DNA from 3 places in the Robertmurraya sp. FSL R5-0851 genome. Region 2 is predicted to be linked to each of the others. Evidence: predicted binding sites of a transcription regulator. Region 2 holds the regulator's gene; each other region holds the start of a gene.
The links. The regulator Rex, encoded in region 2, represses fermentation and respiration genes when NADH is low (regulators of the CRP and FNR family bind a similar motif). The targets are predictions, from matches to a motif close to TTGTGAAATATTTCACAA.
Positions count from the first base shown of each region.

Region 1: the regulator Rex is predicted to act here: its motif matches at 2,912-2,929, upstream of nirB (nitrite reductase large subunit NirB).
Region 3: the regulator Rex is predicted to act here: its motif matches at 2,871-2,888, upstream of qoxA (cytochrome aa3 quinol oxidase subunit II).

Region 1 is NZ_JBBOOE010000001.1:2,006,423-2,012,571, reverse strand. It holds gene MKX65_RS10160 (tetratricopeptide repeat protein) at 133-2,841, shown strand; gene nirB (nitrite reductase large subunit NirB) at 3,048-5,483, shown strand; gene nirD (nitrite reductase small subunit NirD) at 5,560-5,880, shown strand; gene cobA (uroporphyrinogen-III C-methyltransferase) at 5,928-6,149, shown strand, end outside.
Region 2 is NZ_JBBOOE010000001.1:264,319-270,467, forward strand. It holds gene MKX65_RS01480 (ABC-F family ATP-binding cassette domain-containing protein) at 1-1,619, opposite strand, end outside; gene moaC (cyclic pyranopterin monophosphate synthase MoaC) at 1,759-2,253, shown strand; gene MKX65_RS01490 (redox-sensing transcriptional repressor Rex) at 2,281-2,940, shown strand; gene MKX65_RS01495 (YdiK family protein) at 2,968-3,180, opposite strand; gene MKX65_RS01500 (CPBP family glutamic-type intramembrane protease) at 3,177-3,914, opposite strand; gene groES (co-chaperone GroES) at 4,217-4,501, shown strand; gene groL (chaperonin GroEL) at 4,576-6,149, shown strand, end outside.
Region 3 is NZ_JBBOOE010000002.1:360,357-366,505, forward strand. It holds gene qoxB (cytochrome aa3 quinol oxidase subunit I) at 1-1,787, opposite strand, end outside; gene qoxA (cytochrome aa3 quinol oxidase subunit II) at 1,868-2,797, opposite strand; gene MKX65_RS26030 (PCYCGC motif-containing (lipo)protein) at 3,139-3,630, shown strand; gene MKX65_RS26035 (FixH family protein) at 3,701-4,099, opposite strand; gene MKX65_RS26040 (sulfatase-like hydrolase/transferase) at 4,335-6,149, opposite strand, start outside.

The DNA of each region.
Region 1 (6,149 bases), 1.7 Mb from region 2:
GATATTTTTCTCCGAATTATGTAGAATCATATTATAATAAACAGAATCAATGAAGAGTTACATAGCATCTTAGCATATTTTACTCTATCGGTTATTAAAATGAATGGGGAGAAAAAATATGGAGGAATTATTATGACATCAGAGAAGCAATTCGTTCAGAAAAAATATTATCAAACCCTAATTGAACAAGAAACGGATTTTCCCGTACGTTCACTAGGGGAAGCATATTATAGGGAGCAACAAAAGGACGTTCCCGACTTAACACCCATTCGATTCGCACAAGGGGAAGTGTATTTCCTATACAAAGACTTTGAAGCAGCGATCTTTAAGTGGGAAAGTATTCAAAATGAGTTAGCACCATGGGCCAAAAAGAATATCGCAGATGCTTACTTGGAGTTAGAGCAATACTCAACTGCAGAGGAAATCTATAAAAGAGTAAGTACAGAATCGATTGTACTTCATACAGAAGTTTCTTTACAGCTATTTAGACTTTACGTAAAAGACGGTCGTACCCATGAAGCCACGTCTATTATTAGCGAAACCATTAACAACCACCCTGATTATCCTGGAGTCACTGAACTTGCCCGTCTCTTCTTTGAAGAAATTGAAGATTGGGCTAATGCAATTCATCTTGCCATGAAAGAATTTATGCGCACCAACTCTCCAGAATGGATCGATATCATTAAAAAATATTGCGATGAACAACGAACCACCATTTTTAAACCTGAAGAGTATATTCCATTTTTATCATTCATGTTACGCCTTGATCGTATTCGTTTTGAGAAGATTGTTTTTAAGCTTTGGGAAAATTACGAAGAACAATCAGAGCTACTTAATTGGGTACGCGAGCTTAATTCATTACTACTACAATCAGAGCTTCCTGAACAGTTATCCTGGAAGCTTCTATCTCAACAATACTTAAAAACTTTTCAGTTATTTTTAAGTGGAAAGTATACCTTGAATGAGATTCAAGAAATCATTCCATTATTGCTAAAAAATTGGATGCGTTTCGCAGAATCAAATCATTTTGTCTATACTGCTTGTGCAGTACTGGCGTGGAATGAAGTTTTCCCAGGTACGATCGATGAAGATACGGTTTCGGTGGCTAATCATGCACTAACAAATTCTTCATTAAATGGATTAATTGATGTGCACCAAACTAAACAATTGTTCTCAAGTATCGTTACTTGGGCTGAAGAAGAAGATATGCAAGTAAGCAATAAGCTGAAATGGATTATGGAGAATTTACAAAATAAGCAAAGCACCATTACTTTGTTTACAGGAACAAGCAAGCTACAAACAACGATTTTAAGTGATGTGCTTGGACATGAACAAGTAAGCCAATTGTCTTCCAAATTAGCATTATATAGCTACTTGCCTGAACCTGAATTAATAGAAGTCAATTCCGTTGAATCCAAACAAGTAGATAGTCCTTCGGAAATCGGGTCAACTGATCATTACATCCATTCTAAAGGACCTTTTGAACTGTTAAAAGCGGAGAACACTTCATTAATGTCCATTCCACCGTATCGTGGAACAGTTCAAGAAAGAAGCTCACTATCTGTTAATTTACACATGGCTGATAGCATTATTTATGTTTTAAATGAGGAAAATCCATTAAACGAAATGGAAATGAATGTGATAAGACAAATGAACCAACAAGCTAACGATCATACGTTCATTTTTATCCTTCCAATCCCAAAGGTAGCTGAAGAAGAGACTGGCGTTTCTTATTATATGGAAACCGTCAAGAAAAACCTGAATCCAATATTCCCTAATGCTGAGATTTATCCGTACACGACTTCTCAAGCGGTGGACTGGAGTCATGTTTTAGCCGAAGTAAACAGTGAGAGATCCAACGAAAGAAGAACAAGAAAAGAGCTTTACTTTATTAAAGAAACACTACACTATCTACTAGCAAAACGAGCTGATAAAGAAGAAAAATTAATCGATGTGATTCAGTGGAATAAGGAAATGTTAGCTAAGGTTAGTGGAGCTTCCATGCAACTTGGTGATCTAGAACAGGAAGTTGGAGAAAGGCTGAAGCAGAATTATATTTCGATCTTGCAGGAGCTTTCAGCAGAAGTAGAAGCTGACATACCAAGTGTTCTAAAATCAACAGCAGAATCTATTACCGATCAAAGCAATCTTGCTACTATTCATCTTCAATTAAACGAAGAAATGAATAGGCGCATGGAGGAATATTTACAAAACACTACCCTTCCAAAGCTCTACTCTTCTCTTCAAAAATGGATTGGTCTTACAAAAGAGGAACTACAGCAGATTCGTGCTTATTTAGATGAAATGGCTACAAGCTTTAATGGCTTATACGGAATTGAAAAATTCCAGTTCCCTGTAGATGATCAATTACTTCACGACTGGAGAAGAGACACTGGACGGTTAACAAGTGGTGTTCAATTAGAGCACATCAACATTATGTTAAAACATAATCCAACACAATTGTTGCTTAAGGGAGCAGGGAAGCTTTTGGCTGGCATCGGTCAAAATAAAGCGATGCTGCAGCAAAAATACAAGCGCTATGTAGAAACGGAAGATTATTCCGAAGTAGCAAAACACGTAAGTAAACAGTTTTTTGCGCCTTATCATTTTTTTGCAATGGCCATACAAAAAGATTTAGAATCGTTCTTCCAAAAACCTAAGGATGAGTTAACTCACACAGCAGAAGACTTAGTAGAAAAGATTAATCAATTTGAGCTATCTTTAGCAAAGCTTCAGCAAAATCCAACTGCTTTTGAGGATCCAATTAAGCTATTCACGGTCCGTTATAAGCAATACGAATACCTGTTTACTGGAAGTCCTAAAGTCAAACAAGAAGTATAATTAGTTTTCAAGCTGGTGCAATCATGCACCAGCTTTTTTTCATTCTGAAAGCTTCAAAACTTTGAACAAAATGTGAATACATTCACATAGTTCACGAAAGTGTGACAAACTTCACAAGTTTTCAACATAAAAGAAGTTAAAATAGAGCTATCAAATTGATTGTGAAATAACGAGCATAAAGCTCAGGCTGGGGAGGACAAAACAAAATGGAAAAAAAACATTTAGTTCTTATTGGTAACGGGATGGCAGGAGTAAGAGTAATCGAGGAAATTCTAAAACTAACGCCCGATGCTTTTCATATAACAATCTTTGGAAACGAACCATATCCAAACTACAACCGAATTCAATTATCAAATGTATTGCAAGGAAAAACAACGGTAGATGAGATCTTTCTAAATGAATGGGAATGGTACCGTGAAAATAATATCACTTTATATACAAATGAAGCGGTAGCAAAGATCAATCCACAATTAAAGACAGTCGTTTCTTCTACGGGAAGAATCGTTGCTTACGATGAACTAATTATTGCAACAGGTTCAAGCTCTTTCATCCTACCGGTACCCGGTGCGGATAAACAAGGAGTAACGGGCTTCCGTGATATTCAAGATTGTGAAAATATGATGGAAGTAGCTCGTACACATAAAAAAGCGGTAGTTATCGGTGGAGGTCTTCTTGGTCTAGAAGCTGCAAGAGGTTTAATTGACCTAGGAATGGACGTTCATGTGGTTCATTTGATGCCACACCTCATGGAAAGACAGCTAGATGAGACAGCTGCAATTATGCTGAAAGAAGAACTTGAAGCGCAAGGGATGAAGTTCCTTTTTGAAAAACAAACGAGTGTAATTCTTGGAGATGACCGAGTTACAGGTCTTCGATTTAGCGACGGAACAGAAATCGAAACAGATCTAGTCGTTATGGCGGTCGGAATTAAACCAAATACACAGCTTGCAAAAGAAGCTGGCATTAATGTAAACCGTGGGATTGTTGTCAATGACTTGATGGAAACAAATACACCTAATGTATATGCGGTTGGGGAATGTGCAGAACATAGAGAAATCACGTATGGAATGGTCGCCCCTCTCTATGAACAAGGGAAGGTTTTAGCACAGAGAATACTCGGTTTAGAGGTTTCACCATATGAAGGATCTGTAACAGGGACCCAGCTGAAGGTTTCTGATGTTGACCTTTATTCTGCGGGTGAAATAATTGATGATAAATCAACAAAAGCAATTAAAGTACACAATGAATTTGAAGGCATTTATAAAAAAATACTAATAAGAGACAATCGAGTAGTGGGGATTGTTCTATACGGTGACACAAAGGATAGTACAAAATTGTTCCGCATGCTTGTTGATAAAGAAGATGTTAGTGGGAAAACAAGCGCAAGTATCTTAGACTCTGGTTGCTGTGGCGGGGGTCAAGCAGACATGAGCGTTGACTCTATGCCAGATACAGAGATTGTGTGTGGATGTAACGGCGTCTCAAAGGGAACCATAGTGGAAGCCATTCAAACAAAAGGGCTTACAACGGTTGATCAAGTATCTAGCTGTACAAACGCAGGTCGTTCTTGCGGTCGATGTAAAGGTATTGTTGGTGAAATTCTTGCTTATACATTGGGTGATTCATTTGATGCCACAAAAGCTAATAAAAAGACTCTCTGTGGTTGTACAACTTTAAGCCGTGACGAGGTAGTTGCTGAAATTAAAGAAAAAGGCATGATGAGTACGAAAGAAGTCATGAATGTTCTTGGCTGGAACAACGAGGAAGGCTGCAGCAAATGTCGTCCTGCTCTTAACTACTATCTAGGTATGCTTCACCCTGAAGAATACCACGATGAACGTGACTCTCGACTTGTTAACGAGAAAATGCACGCGAACATTCAAAAAGACGGCACATACTCTGTTGTTCCAAGAATGTACGGTGGTGTAACAAATGCTGAGGACTTAAAGAAAATTGCTGAGGTTACCGAGAAATACAATATACCGCTTGTTAAGCTTACTGGTGGACAGCGTATCGCATTACTAGGTGTGAAAAAAGAAGATCTGACAAATGTTTGGGAAGACCTAGGAATGCCTTCTGGTTATGCCTACGGAAAAACATTACGTACAGTAAAAACATGTGTAGGATCTCAATTCTGCCGTTATGGTACACAAGATACCATGCAACTAGGAATTGACCTTGAGAAGAAATTTGAACGTTTAGACACTCCACATAAATTTAAGATGGGCGTATCAGGATGTCCACGTAACTGTGCTGAAGCAGGAATTAAAGATATGGGAATTGTCGGAATTGATGGCGGTTTTGAATTGTATGTAGGCGGTAACGGAGGAACCGATCTTCGTGCCGGTGACCTACTCTGCACGTTAAAGACTGAAGAAGACGTAATGGATATGATTAGTGCTTATATTCAGTACTACCGTGAGACCGCCAATTACCTAGAGCGTACATCAACATGGATTGAACGTGTGGGCCTAGAACATGTAAAAGAAGTACTGCAGAATGCTGAAGTTAGAAAAGAATTAACTGCGAAACTGGATCGTTCATTAACTAGATACACAGAGCCTTGGAATGAAGCACTGAAAAATCAACAAATTCGTGAAAAATACTACAAAACAGAGGAATTTCCAGAAGTTTTAGTCTAGTATCGTAAGTGGAAATTTAATATTTACGAAGACGAAAATGATGGGTAAAATTAGAGGAAAGGTTTTGGTGATTGATATGCCACAAACATTAACAAAGGTTGATGTCGGAAATTATCAAACATTAGCACATCAAGCAGGAAAAGTGATCCGACTTGGCGAAAAAGAAATAGTCCTATTTAAACTATCAACTGGAGAAGTTAAAGCGGTTGAAAACAAAAGTCCTCATCCAAAAGGAGGCACTTTGGCTGATGGCTTAGTAAGTGGAAGCTATGTATACTGTCCACTTTATGACTGGAAAATCTCTTTGAATGATGGGAAGGTCCAAGCACCAGACGAAGGACAAGTAAAAACGTATGAAGTAGAAGTTGAAGATAATCGCATTTTATTACTAATATAAAGGATGGGGGCGACTTCGCCCCCATTTGCCTAGGGGAGGAAGTTTGTATGACAACAGGAAAAGCATATTTAGTTGGAGCAGGACCAGGGGATATCGGACTCATTACAGTAAAAGGCCTAGAAGCCATTCAAAGAGCGGAGGTTATTCTTTATGACCGACTTGCAAACCCAAAGCTTCTGGATTTTGCACCGCCAAATTGTGAGTTTATCTACTGTGGGAAGCTTCCTGATCGTCATACCCTCAGGCAGGAAAAAATAAACGAGCTACTT
Region 2 (6,149 bases):
TCTTGTTCTAGCTTCTTTTCCACGTAATAATCGTAATCCCCAAGATACTCAACAGCCGCGGTTTTACTAAGCTCAATCACCTTTGTAGCAATGCGATTAATAAAGTATCGATCATGAGAAACAAAAAGAATCGTACCTGGATAATCCACAAGCGCGTTTTCTAATATTTCCTTACTGTCTAAGTCCAGATGGTTGGTAGGTTCATCTAGTATAAGAAGATTCGCCTTTTGCATCATGAGCTTAGCTAGTGCTAAACGTGCTTTCTCCCCACCGCTTAGAGTGGAAACCGTTTTTAATACATCGTCGCCGGTAAATAAGAAATTCCCTAGTACCGTGCGGATTTCCTTTTCACTTTTCAGAGGGTATTCGTCCCAAAGCTCATTTAACACTCGCTTGTTTGAAGTAAGAGCTGCTTGTTCCTGGTCATAATAGCCAATGCTAACATTGGAGCCGTAATGAACTTGTCCTTCTAACGGTTGTAACGTACCTTGGATGGTTTTGAGTAAGGTTGATTTTCCAATCCCATTTGGTCCAACTAAGGCAACGGAATCTCCTCTAGTAATTCGGAGGGAAAGTTCCTCAGCTATTCGTTCATCATGATAACCAACTGCTAGGGAGTGGACATTTAACACTTCATTGCCACTTTGCTTTTCAATATCAAAACCGAAGGAGGCGGACTTTTCATCTCCAAGAGGTTTGTCCATAACTTGCATTCTCTCAAGCGTCTTCCTTCTACTTTGGGCTCGCTTGGTGGTCGATGCACGAGCAAGATTTTTTTGAATAAAGTCCTGTAGTTTGGCTATTTCATCTTGTTGTTTCTCGTATTGTTTGAGATCACGCTCGTAGTTTTCGGCTTTTTGTTCAAGATAAGAGCTGTAGTTTCCTGAGAATTTGCTGATTTGATTCCTAGAAATTTCGTACACTTGATTGACCACTTTGTCTAAAAAGTAGCGATCGTGGGATACGATTAAGATGGCACCTGAGTAGCCAGTAAGATATTGCTCTAGCCAAGACAACGTATCGATATCTAAATGGTTGGTAGGTTCGTCCAAGATAAGAATATCAGGCTTGGTTAATAACAACTTCGCAAGAGCTAAACGAGTTTTCTGGCCACCACTTAAGCTATCAATTTTCGTAGAGTAATCGAATGAGTGGAAGTTCAAGCCATGTAGGACAGAACGTATATCTGACTCGTACTGGTAGCCCCCATTCTCCTTAAACTCATTTTGGAGATGGTCATATTCCTTGATTGTTCGCTCGTACAAAGTAGCATCTTCAAATACGGTAGGATCAGCCATTTTTTCCTCAAGCTTACGAAGTTCCCGCTCTTGTTTCATGACATGTTCAAACACGGTAAGCATTTCTTCCCAAATGGATAATCCGGAAACAAGACCTGTGTTCTGAGCCAAGTACCCGATCGTTACATGTTTGGGCTTGATTAAATCACCTGATTCATAGGAAAGGTGACCGGCAATAATCTTGAGTAATGTAGATTTCCCGGCCCCGTTTCTACCTACTAAGGCAATACGGTCTCTTGTTTGAACTTCTAGTTTTATATTCGATAAAATAAGGTCAGCCCCATAAGACTTGGAAAGCTGGTTTACTTGTAGTAGTATCATTGATTTCACCTCTATACTTCTACGGTTAGTGTATCGCATTCAATACGGATGAGCAATGATATGAGTTGTGAACTATGTTACAATGTTTTCACACAAAATGAGGAAAATAGTGTATGATTTTGAAAGAGGTGTATAATAGATGTCAGAGTTCACTCATTTTAATAAAGAAGGCAGAGCAAAAATGGTAGATGTGAGTGATAAGCCCGAAACGGTACGGACGGCCATTGCCCACTCTAGTATCACAGTTAATCAAGAGATATATGATCGAATCACACATAACCAAATGAAAAAGGGGGATGTGTTAGCAGTCGCACAGGTTGCAGCTGTTATGGCTAGTAAAAAAACATGGGATATTATTCCAATGTGTCACCCTATTCCACTCACAGGTGTTGATATTTCTTTTGATTGGGAATCAGATAACAATTGCCATACTCTACATATTTCTGCTAGTGTAAAGACAAAAGGGAATACAGGTGTAGAAATGGAAGCGTTAACAGCTGCTTCTGTTTGCGCGCTTACCGTGTATGATATGTGTAAAGCAGTAGATAAAGGAATGGTTATCGGGAAAACATACCTGGTTGAAAAGACAGGTGGTAAAAACGGTGACTTTAAGAGAGAAGAGAGACTATATTAGTTAAAGGTAGAAGGTAGGGGAAGAACGATGAGTAATGAATCAATGAAAATCCCACAAGCAACGGCGAAAAGACTACCATTGTATTATCGCTTTTTAAATAGTTTACACTCATCAGGAAAGCAACGCGTTTCATCGGCTGAACTAAGTGAGGCGGTGAAGGTCGATTCTGCAACAATCCGAAGAGATTTTTCATACTTTGGAGCCTTAGGTAAAAAGGGATACGGTTACAATGTAAACTATTTATTATCCTTTTTCCGTAAAACACTCGACCAAGATGAATTAACGAAGGTTGCGTTAATTGGGGTCGGGAATCTTGGGACAGCATTTTTAAACTATAACTTCTTAAAGAATAATAATACCAAAATTGCGGTTGCATTTGATGTGATAGAAGAGAAGGTAGGCACAAAAATTGGTGAAGTGCCCGTCTACCATATGGATGATCTAGAAGAAGTTATTGAAAAAGAAGACATTCAGGTCGCGATATTAACGGTTCCAGCACCGGTTGCACAATCCATTACCGATCGAATGGTTCAAGGATCGGTGAGAGGCATTTTAAACTTTACCCCGGCCCGATTAACGGTTCCCTCATCCATCAGGGTTCACCATATTGATCTGGCTATTGAGTTACAGTCACTGGTGTACTTTTTAAAGCATTATTCAATGGATGAAGAAATGGTAGAAGAATAAACAGTAAGCCGCCCCTTAGTGGAGCGGCTATTTCTTTTGCTCTTTCTTGATCTCTTTAATTTTAAAATGTAAAAGAATCATCCGAATGCCTGAACCAATATCAAAGGTCGCTAGCAAGACAAGCAGGTAGGTGAAAAAGCCCCACTCTCCATTTTGCTGTAAGTCCTGTATGGCAAACACTGTGAACAGAGCACCTAAGATGATGTATATAATTCCTGAAAATAAAGGTGACTGTCTCATAAGAAGAATCCTCCAATAAAGCTTTGCATTTGTTCTGCTTGTTTGATTAATTTTTCTAAGTCTTCCTTAAATACGGATTGCACAAGAACAACGAACGTATTCATCGATACGTGAGCAACGATCGGAACGAGAATCCGATTGGTTTTTACATACAAATACGCAAAGGTGAATCCCATTGCGGAATAAAGTAGAGTGTGCTCCGGCTCCATATGGGCAAAAGAAAAAATAACGGAGCTAAGCAAGGCTGATAGAAAAAAGTTAAATCGCTTATAAAAAGCCCCAAAAATGATCTTACGAAAAACAATTTCTTCTAATATAGGACCAATCACTGAGCTCACGACAATCATAATAGGAAAGGACTCAATGATGCGTAGAATCTGTTGCGTATTTTCAGAACCAACATCAATACCAATCAAACGTTCAATATTTGCAGCAAAGGCTTGGGCAAATAGGGCAAGAAAGACACCTGTGATAGACCAAAGGATCGATCGACCTAAGCTGGCTCCGCTTCTTACTTCATTTGTGTTTACCATCTCATTACGCAACAACATCAGGACAATCACAAGTGTGAGCGAAAAGCTTATGACAAGCCAAGTGACCCCTGCGAACCCTTGAGAGTGATGGGTTTCAAAACCAATCAGTTCTAGTATCAGAGAGGTGATAGGGACACCAATAAAGCTTGAAAGCTGCATAGCAATATAAGCAATTAATATAATCCAATATTCACGTTTCAAAACAAGTCTCCTTTTCCATCCAATATAGTTATTCTACTCGTAAACATCAGGTTGTATCAAATAAGAAGAATTATCGTCCGTATTTTAGCATTATATGGATAGAATAGGTGGAAAAGTACATACTTAGTAAGGTTGTACAATTAACAAGTTATGGGGGGACTTTTACAAAAAATTTATAAAAAAAAGCGGTTTCTCGCTTGCAAAAAAGGTAGAGATTCATTAATATAATAGTTGTGTTAGCACTCTAGTTAAGTGAGTGCTAATAATAAAAATCTTTCATATATTTGAGGAGGTTGTTTCACTTGTTAAAGCCACTAGGTGATCGCATTGTAATTGAGCTAGTTGAAACGGAAGAAAAAACGGCAAGCGGTATTGTACTACCAGACTCTGCTAAAGAGAAGCCTCAAGAAGGCAAAGTAGTTGCTGTCGGCACTGGCCGCGTACTTGAAAGCGGTGAGCGTGTAGCTCTTGAAGTTTCTGTGGACGACCGCATTATCTTCTCAAAATACGCTGGCACAGAAGTGAAGTACGAAGGAAAAGAGTACTTAATTCTACGTGAAAACGATATTCTTGCTATTCTTGGATAAGAGTAGAGATTTTCTTATTTAAAAACTAAACGAAGACAGAATAGATTGAAAAAACTCGAGGAGGGTATTTTACAATGGCTAAAGAAATTAAGTTTAGTGAAGACGCACGCCGCTCGATGCTTCGTGGGGTAGATGCACTTGCAAATGCGGTAAAAGTAACATTAGGACCAAAAGGACGTAACGTGGTTCTTGAAAAGAAATTCGGTTCACCACTTATTACAAACGATGGTGTAACGATTGCAAAAGAAATCGAACTTGAAGATGCATTCGAAAACATGGGTGCGAAGCTTGTTGCTGAAGTAGCTAGCAAAACAAATGATGTGGCTGGTGACGGTACGACAACTGCAACGGTTCTTGCTCAAGCGATGATCCGTGAAGGCTTAAAGAACGTAACAGCTGGAGCTAACCCAATGGGTATCCGTAAAGGGATGGATAAGGCAGTAGCAGTAGCGGTTGAAGAGCTTCGTGCTATTTCAAAGCCAATCGAAAACAAAGCTTCTATCGCTCAAGTTGCGGCTATTTCTGCTGCTGACGATGAAGTTGGTCAATTAATTGCTGAAGCAATGGAGCGCGTTGGTAACGACGGCGTTATCACTATCGAAGAATCAAAGGGCTTCACTACTGAGCTTGATGTAGTAGAAGGTATGCAATTCGATCGTGGATATGCATCTCCATACATGGTAACAGACTCTGATAAAATGGAAGCTGTTCTAGACAATCCATTTATCTTAATTACGGATAAGAAAATTGGAAGCATCCAAGAAATCCTTCCTGTTTTAGAGCAAGTGGTTCAACAAGGTAAGCCATTATTACTTGTTGCTGAGGATGTTGAAGGGGAAGCGTTAGCTACTTTAGTAGTGAACAAGCTTCGCGGAACATTCAATGCAGTTGCTGTTAAAGCTCCTGGTTTCGGTGACCGTCGTAAAGCTATGCTTGAAGACATCGCTATCTTAACAGGTGGAGAAGTAATCACTGAAGAGCTAGGTCGTGACCTTAAGTCTGCAACGATCCAATCTCTAGGTCGCGCTTCTAAGGTTGTTGTTTCAAAAGAAAACACAACAATCGTTGAAGGTGCTGGAGACTCTGCACAAATCGCAGGTCGTGTAAACCAAATCCGTGCGCAAATGGAAGAAACCACTTCTGAATTTGACCGCGAAAAATTACAAGAGCGCTTAGCTAAGCTAGCTGGCGGTGTAGCAGTAGTGAAAGTTGGAGCTGCTACTGAAACAGAATTAAAAGAGCGTAAGCTTCGTATCGAAGACGCATTGAACTCAACTCGTGCAGCTGTTGAAGAAGGTATCGTTTCTGGTGGTGGTGTAGCCCTACTTAACGTATACAACAAGGTTGCTGCTCTAGAGGTTACTGGTGACGAGAAAACAGGTGTGAACATCGTACTACGTGCGATGGAAGAGCCAGTTCGTACAATCGCACACAATGCGGGTCTTGAAGGATCTGTTATCGTTGAGCGCTTAAAGCGTGAAGAAGTAGGAACAGGCTTCAACGCAGCGACTGGCGAGTGGGTAAACATGATCGAAGCTGGTATCGTTGACCCAACTAAAGTAACTCGTTCAGCTCTTCAAAACGCTGGATCTGTTGCAGCAATGTTCTTAACAACTGAAGCAGTTGTTGCTGACATTAAAGAAGATAC
Region 3 (6,149 bases), on a different contig from region 2:
CATACGAAGAAGATTGCTCCTAAGATAAACGGCATTCCACTGTTATTTGGCATATGAATTTTCTTGATATCACCCTTAAACAATTTATATCCCTTTTTCTTTGAATCCCAAAATGCTTCTGTTGAATCAACTTCAGGCACAATTGCAAAATTGTATTCTGGAACCGGACTATGAGTAGCCCATTCAAGAGAACGTGCATCCCATGGATCTGCAGGTATATCTCTTGGTGCGTAGCGAATGCTGTAATATATATTGTACACAATTAAAGCAAACCCTACGGCTAATCCCAATGCACCGATAAACGAAATCATATTCCAAATTCCAAATCCAGTTGATTCTGAGTAGGTATACATACGACGAGCTTGCCCGTCTAAACCAGAAATAAACATTGGGAAGAATGTTACACAAACGCTGATAGAGATGAACCAGAATGACCATTTTCCTAATCGTTCATTCAAAATAAAGCCGAACATTTTTGGCCACCAATAAAAGAGTCCTGCAATCATCGCAAAAACCACACCTGGAATTATAACTAAATGGAAGTGAGCAACTAAGAACATAGTATTATGATATTGGTAGTCAGCACTAGCCATCCCAAGCATAACACCTGTTACACCACCGATAGTAAAAATCGGAATAAAGCCTAATGTGTATAGCATTGGTGTTGTAAAAACAATCTTTCCTTTTCTAAGGGTAAATAACCAGTTGAAAATCTTAACACCAGTCGGTACCGCAATAGCCATGGTTGTAATAGAAAAAATACTATTAACAAAAGCTCCTTGACCCATTGTGAAGAAATGGTGAACCCAAACTAAGAATGATAGTGCAGAAATAGCTACCATAGAGATAACCATTGATTTATACCCATAAAGATTACGTCTTGCAAAAGTTGAAATGATTTCACTATATATCCCAAAAGCCGGTAGGATTAATATATAAACTTCCGGATGTCCCCAAACCCAGAACAGGTTCGCCCAAAGCATATCCATACCACCATTGGACATTGAAAAGAAGTTAGCACCAAACAGACGATCAAACGTTCCCATTGCAAGAGCAACAGTCAAAACTGGAAAGGCAAAAACGATGATTAGATTTGTAATCAAAGCAGACCATGTGAACATTGGCATTTTCATCAATGTCATTCCAGGCGCTCTCATTTTAAGAATGGTCGTAATAAAGTTAATACCTGTTATTAACGTTCCTAGACCAGAAATTTGAAGAGCAATCATATAATAGTTCGTTCCTACAGATTTACTAAATTCATTACCTGCTAAAGGGAAAATAGATGTCCAGGTTGAATCTGGTGAACCACCGATAACAAACGAAATGTTAAATAACATTGCTCCGAAAAAATATAACCAAAAACTTACTGCATTTAATCTAGGGAAGGCCACGTCACGAGCACCAATTTGTAATGGTACTACGAAGTTCATAAAAAACATAATGAAAGCCATAGCCATAAATATAATCATCACAACTCCGTGAGTGGTGAATATTTCATTATACTCTTGTGCACCTAACAATTTGTTATCAGGTACAGCAGTTTGAGCACGCATCATAATCGCATCTACTCCGCCTCGGAATAACATCAATAAGGCAGAAACTAAATACATTATACCGATTCGTTTATGGTCAACAGTTGTTAACCAGTTTTGCCATAGATACCCCCATTTTTTAAAATAGGTTAACCCAACAACAATGGCAATCATAGTAAGTACAATGGCTGCCATCGATGCATATATTGTTGGACCTGGATTAGGTACGGCAAATCGATCAAAGAAATCCATACTTTTTTTGACCCCTTTCAGGAATAATATTGCTTATTGCTCTTCATAAAAACTAACGTTGAGCTAGTGAGAGTTAATTATTAATGATTCATGTTGCTATGATCAGAATTCCCTTCAGATGAATCTGAGTCAGATTGATCTGCTTTTTCTGGGTCTGTTTCGTTATTTTCAGTAGAACCACCATTATGATGAGCTGCCGGAGGTGGCGAAAACTCTAAATGTGTTCCAGTGTAGGTCGACTGTCCAAGGTGGCCTGGTTTTAATAATTCGTTAAACTTTTCTTCTGTAAGAGGTTCAGCAGTTTCTTTAACTTCCTTTACCCACTCATCATATTCCTCAGAAGTCATTGCCTGAACGTTGAACGTTTGTTCAGCAAATCCTTCTCCAGTAAACGAAGCGTTTCGACCCATATATTCACCAGGAACATCAGCTGCTAAATTCAAGGTATTTACCATTCCAGACATTGCGTATTTCTGACCTCCAAGCTGTGGTATCCAGAAACTCGCAATTGGCCCATAAGAATATAGTTTAAACTGAACCGGACGATCCGTCGGAATAAAGAGATAGTTAACCGTTTCAATATTTTCCTCTGGGTAACTAAAATGCCATTTCCAATTAGATGCAGAAGCATAAATAACTAATGGCTCTTCTTCATATCCCTTTGGGACATCCTCCACTTCATAGGTTGACTTAACCGTAATAAACGAAAGGAAAGCAACGATTAAGATTGGAATAGATGTCCAAAGAATTTCTAATTTAATACTTCCTTCAATATGAGGTGGTTCATAATCTTCCCTTTGTTTAGAAGCACGATATTTCCTAACTATATACACAAAGAGTGTGAAGACTACAATTACGACAATAGCCATTGTCCAAATCGAAATCATTATAACATCGGATGTTGTACGACCTTGAGGTCCTTTCGGGTCTAAAACGAGAAGCGGTTCACATCCCGTTAACACAGTGGCAATAGTGAAAATTAACGAAAATAATGCCAATTTCATTTTCATAGAGGTACCCCTTTCTTTAAATATTTTCATCATTTTAATAAGTGCACATATATTCATAGATATCTCTGCTTACATGCGCATTTCTTCACAAAGAAATAGTTAGATATACAAATAAGAATTTATGCATTTATAATAATATCATTAGTTTAGTAGAATAAATGTGACAATATTAAAAAGGATTTTTTTTCAAGTTTTTTGTATTTTTTTCCAAACAATCCGTTGATTCTTATAGGATCCCATGATAATTCACCTCAATTTGATTCGAATTTTTGGCAATTGTATTACAAAACAACCAATGATATTATTTTAATATCAAAATTGTAAAAACTGAGGTGAGTTATCTGAATAAAATAATTACCACTCTAGTATTTAGTACAATAGTTATTACGGGTTGTTCATCCTTAGAGAGTCAAGAAAATGAACAAGAGCAACCACCTAGCAAATCTGAACAAGTTCAACCAAAGTTAGAGTATACAATGGGAAGTAATGATTGGTCTGTAGTTACTAATTTAACAGACAATCCCAAAATTTTAGAAGCCTATCAATTTGCAGTTGAACATCCAGAAGTTTTGGATTACATGCCATGTTATTGTGGTTGTTATGAAGAAGACGGACATACAAGCAATACAAACTGCTTTGTGGATTCAGTACAAGGTGATGTAGCCCTTTTAGATACCATGGGCTTTGGCTGAGGTGTCTGTGTGGATATCGCCCGTGAGGCGAAACTAGAATATGAAAAAGGAACAGATTTAAAAACCATTCGTGAAAACATTGACAAAAAATATGAAGGTTTAGGTACACCAGCTACACCTACTCCAATGCCTAAAGGTTAATGAATAAGACCGGCAGCTTCAAAGCTGCCGGTCTTATTCATTATCAACCTTGTATATTCCTTTTCATCTATTATTTAACTTGGAACTCGACTTTTGGCATATTATGCATCCCTCTTGCCGTAACATGTGCAATTACAAAATAAAGACCAGGTTCGGTAAAAGTCTTCTTGATGTAATATTCACCTTCTTTTTTATCTAACTCTCCTTCTACTTTTACATGTTCCTGATCAGATTGACCTTCTTTCCAAATTTCAAACTGCATCTCGTCAGCATCTTTTACTATATCTTCTCCTTGTGTAATTTTAGCTTGAATAATTACTTCCTCATTGACTTTTAGTTCATCAGGGATAGTTTCAACCGTAACCTCAATTATTTCAGGGACCTCATCATTAATTTGAGTTTCAACGTTGTTATTACAACCAACCAGAAAAAATAATATGGCCAATAAATAGGTTCCGAATTTCGCCATAAAAAAGCTCACCTCTACACTTTTTACTTTAATAAATTTACTTAAATTAATTTTATCATATATAGAAGTTGTCATTGTGACAAATATACGTCATTATTTCCAATAGTTAGATCTATATTGGGTATTTTGAGGATCGCTCTTTTTACAAATGAATTTGTATAAACTAATAACTGATTAATGAAAACAAAACACAAAAAGGCTGATTGAGATATTCTCAATTCAGCCTTTTTGTGTTTTATTTTTGATTATTAACTTCCTGGGTATCCTCTTTATTATAATCATAATTAGATCTATCCACAGGAGTAAAGTTTTCTGGAGTATAGAACCTTAACAAATCTCCGTTTACTACTCTATCGGATTCCTCTAATTTAAGTTCTACATTTTTTTTATATTCCTTTGCAAGCACTAACTTATCTTCAAGAAGCAACTCAAGGCCAGTCTTCGAGTCATAATATTTACCCTCTATGGATGAAACTTCTGGACTTACAAAGTCACCATTTCGAAACGGAATAACTTCATTATGAGTTTCTGATAATAGGTCTGTTCCAAATTGTATATAATTTTTTGTATCAATTCCAAGTAAATGAAGTAGTGTTGGTAAAATATCTATTTGACCACTATATTCTTGGTTCACTCCACCTTCTATCCCAGGTACACGAATAAATAATGGTACTCTTTGTAAACCCGCACTCTCAAAAGGTGTAATTTCTTTACCTAATACTTTCTCCATTGCTTTATTACGATTGACCGAATTTCCATAATGATCACCATACATGATGATGATAGAGTTGTCGTATAAACCAGACTTCTTTAGATAGTCAAAAAACTGCCTTAATGATTCATCAGCATAACGTGCTGTTTGAAAATATCCATCAACAGTTTTATCCCCTGTAGTATGAGGTTGAATTAAAGCGTACTCTTCCCCAATTTCATATGGAAAATGGTGCGTTACTGGTATAAATTTTGCATAAAAGGGTTGAGGCAAAGATTCCAATAAAGGAATGGATTGTTCATAAAATGGCTTATCCATTAACCCGTAATCTGCAATGTTTTCCGAATCCATCGTGTAGTAATTAGAATCAAAGAATTTGTTATATCCAAAAGATTTATAAATCTCATTTCGATTCCAAAAACTCCCCGTATTTGAGTGGAAAACCGCTGACGTGTAACCCTGTTGTCCCAATATAGCAGGGGCAGCCTGGTAAGTATTTAAGCCTTTTGTTGTAAATGCTGACCCTTGTGGAAGTCCATACAAGGAATTCTCTAAAATAAACTCTGCATCTGCTGTTTTCCCTTGTGCTGTCTGATGGAAGAAATTATTAAAATAAAGTGTATTTTCTTCCTTTGTCATGGAGTTTAGGAACGGTGTTACTTCCTCTCCATTCAATTTGTAATCAATTAAAAAGTTTTGCATGGATTCAAGGTGAAGATAAATAACATTCATTCCTTTTCCAGCCCCAAAGTATTTTGGGTTAGGTTCCGAATGATTTGATTTTGTATAATTGATTACCTCTGTGATATCGTTACTATCTGCCAAAACTCTTTGAGTAGAGGCCTTTGTACTTTGAACTGCATCATACAAAGTGTAATTATATAGACCCAAATACTTAACTATATAGTTTCTATCAAATCCCCTAGTTAACAGCTGTGGACGATCCCCTTCAGCCAAAGCTAGGTTAAAGAAAGAAAAACCTAAAGCCAAAGAAAACATAGCTGCTACATATCGCCGTCCAGGATTTTTATCTTGAATTTTTTTATTTCTAACAAAATACAATCCTACTAAAATAAGAAAATCTAAGAAAAACAAGATGTCATACGGTTTTAAAAGAGAGGTAACACTGCTACTAACATCCCCAAAATTTTGTGTCTGTGTTAAAGTCGGTAAGGTGATGTAATCATTAAAAAACCGATAATACATAGTATTTGCATATACTAGGAACGTTAATAAAAAATAAGTAGTTAATAAAATTAAATACTTCTTTCTTCCTTTAAACAAAGTCGCAAAACTTAGTAAGAGTAAAGATGACCCAAGTGGATTTAAAAGTAATAA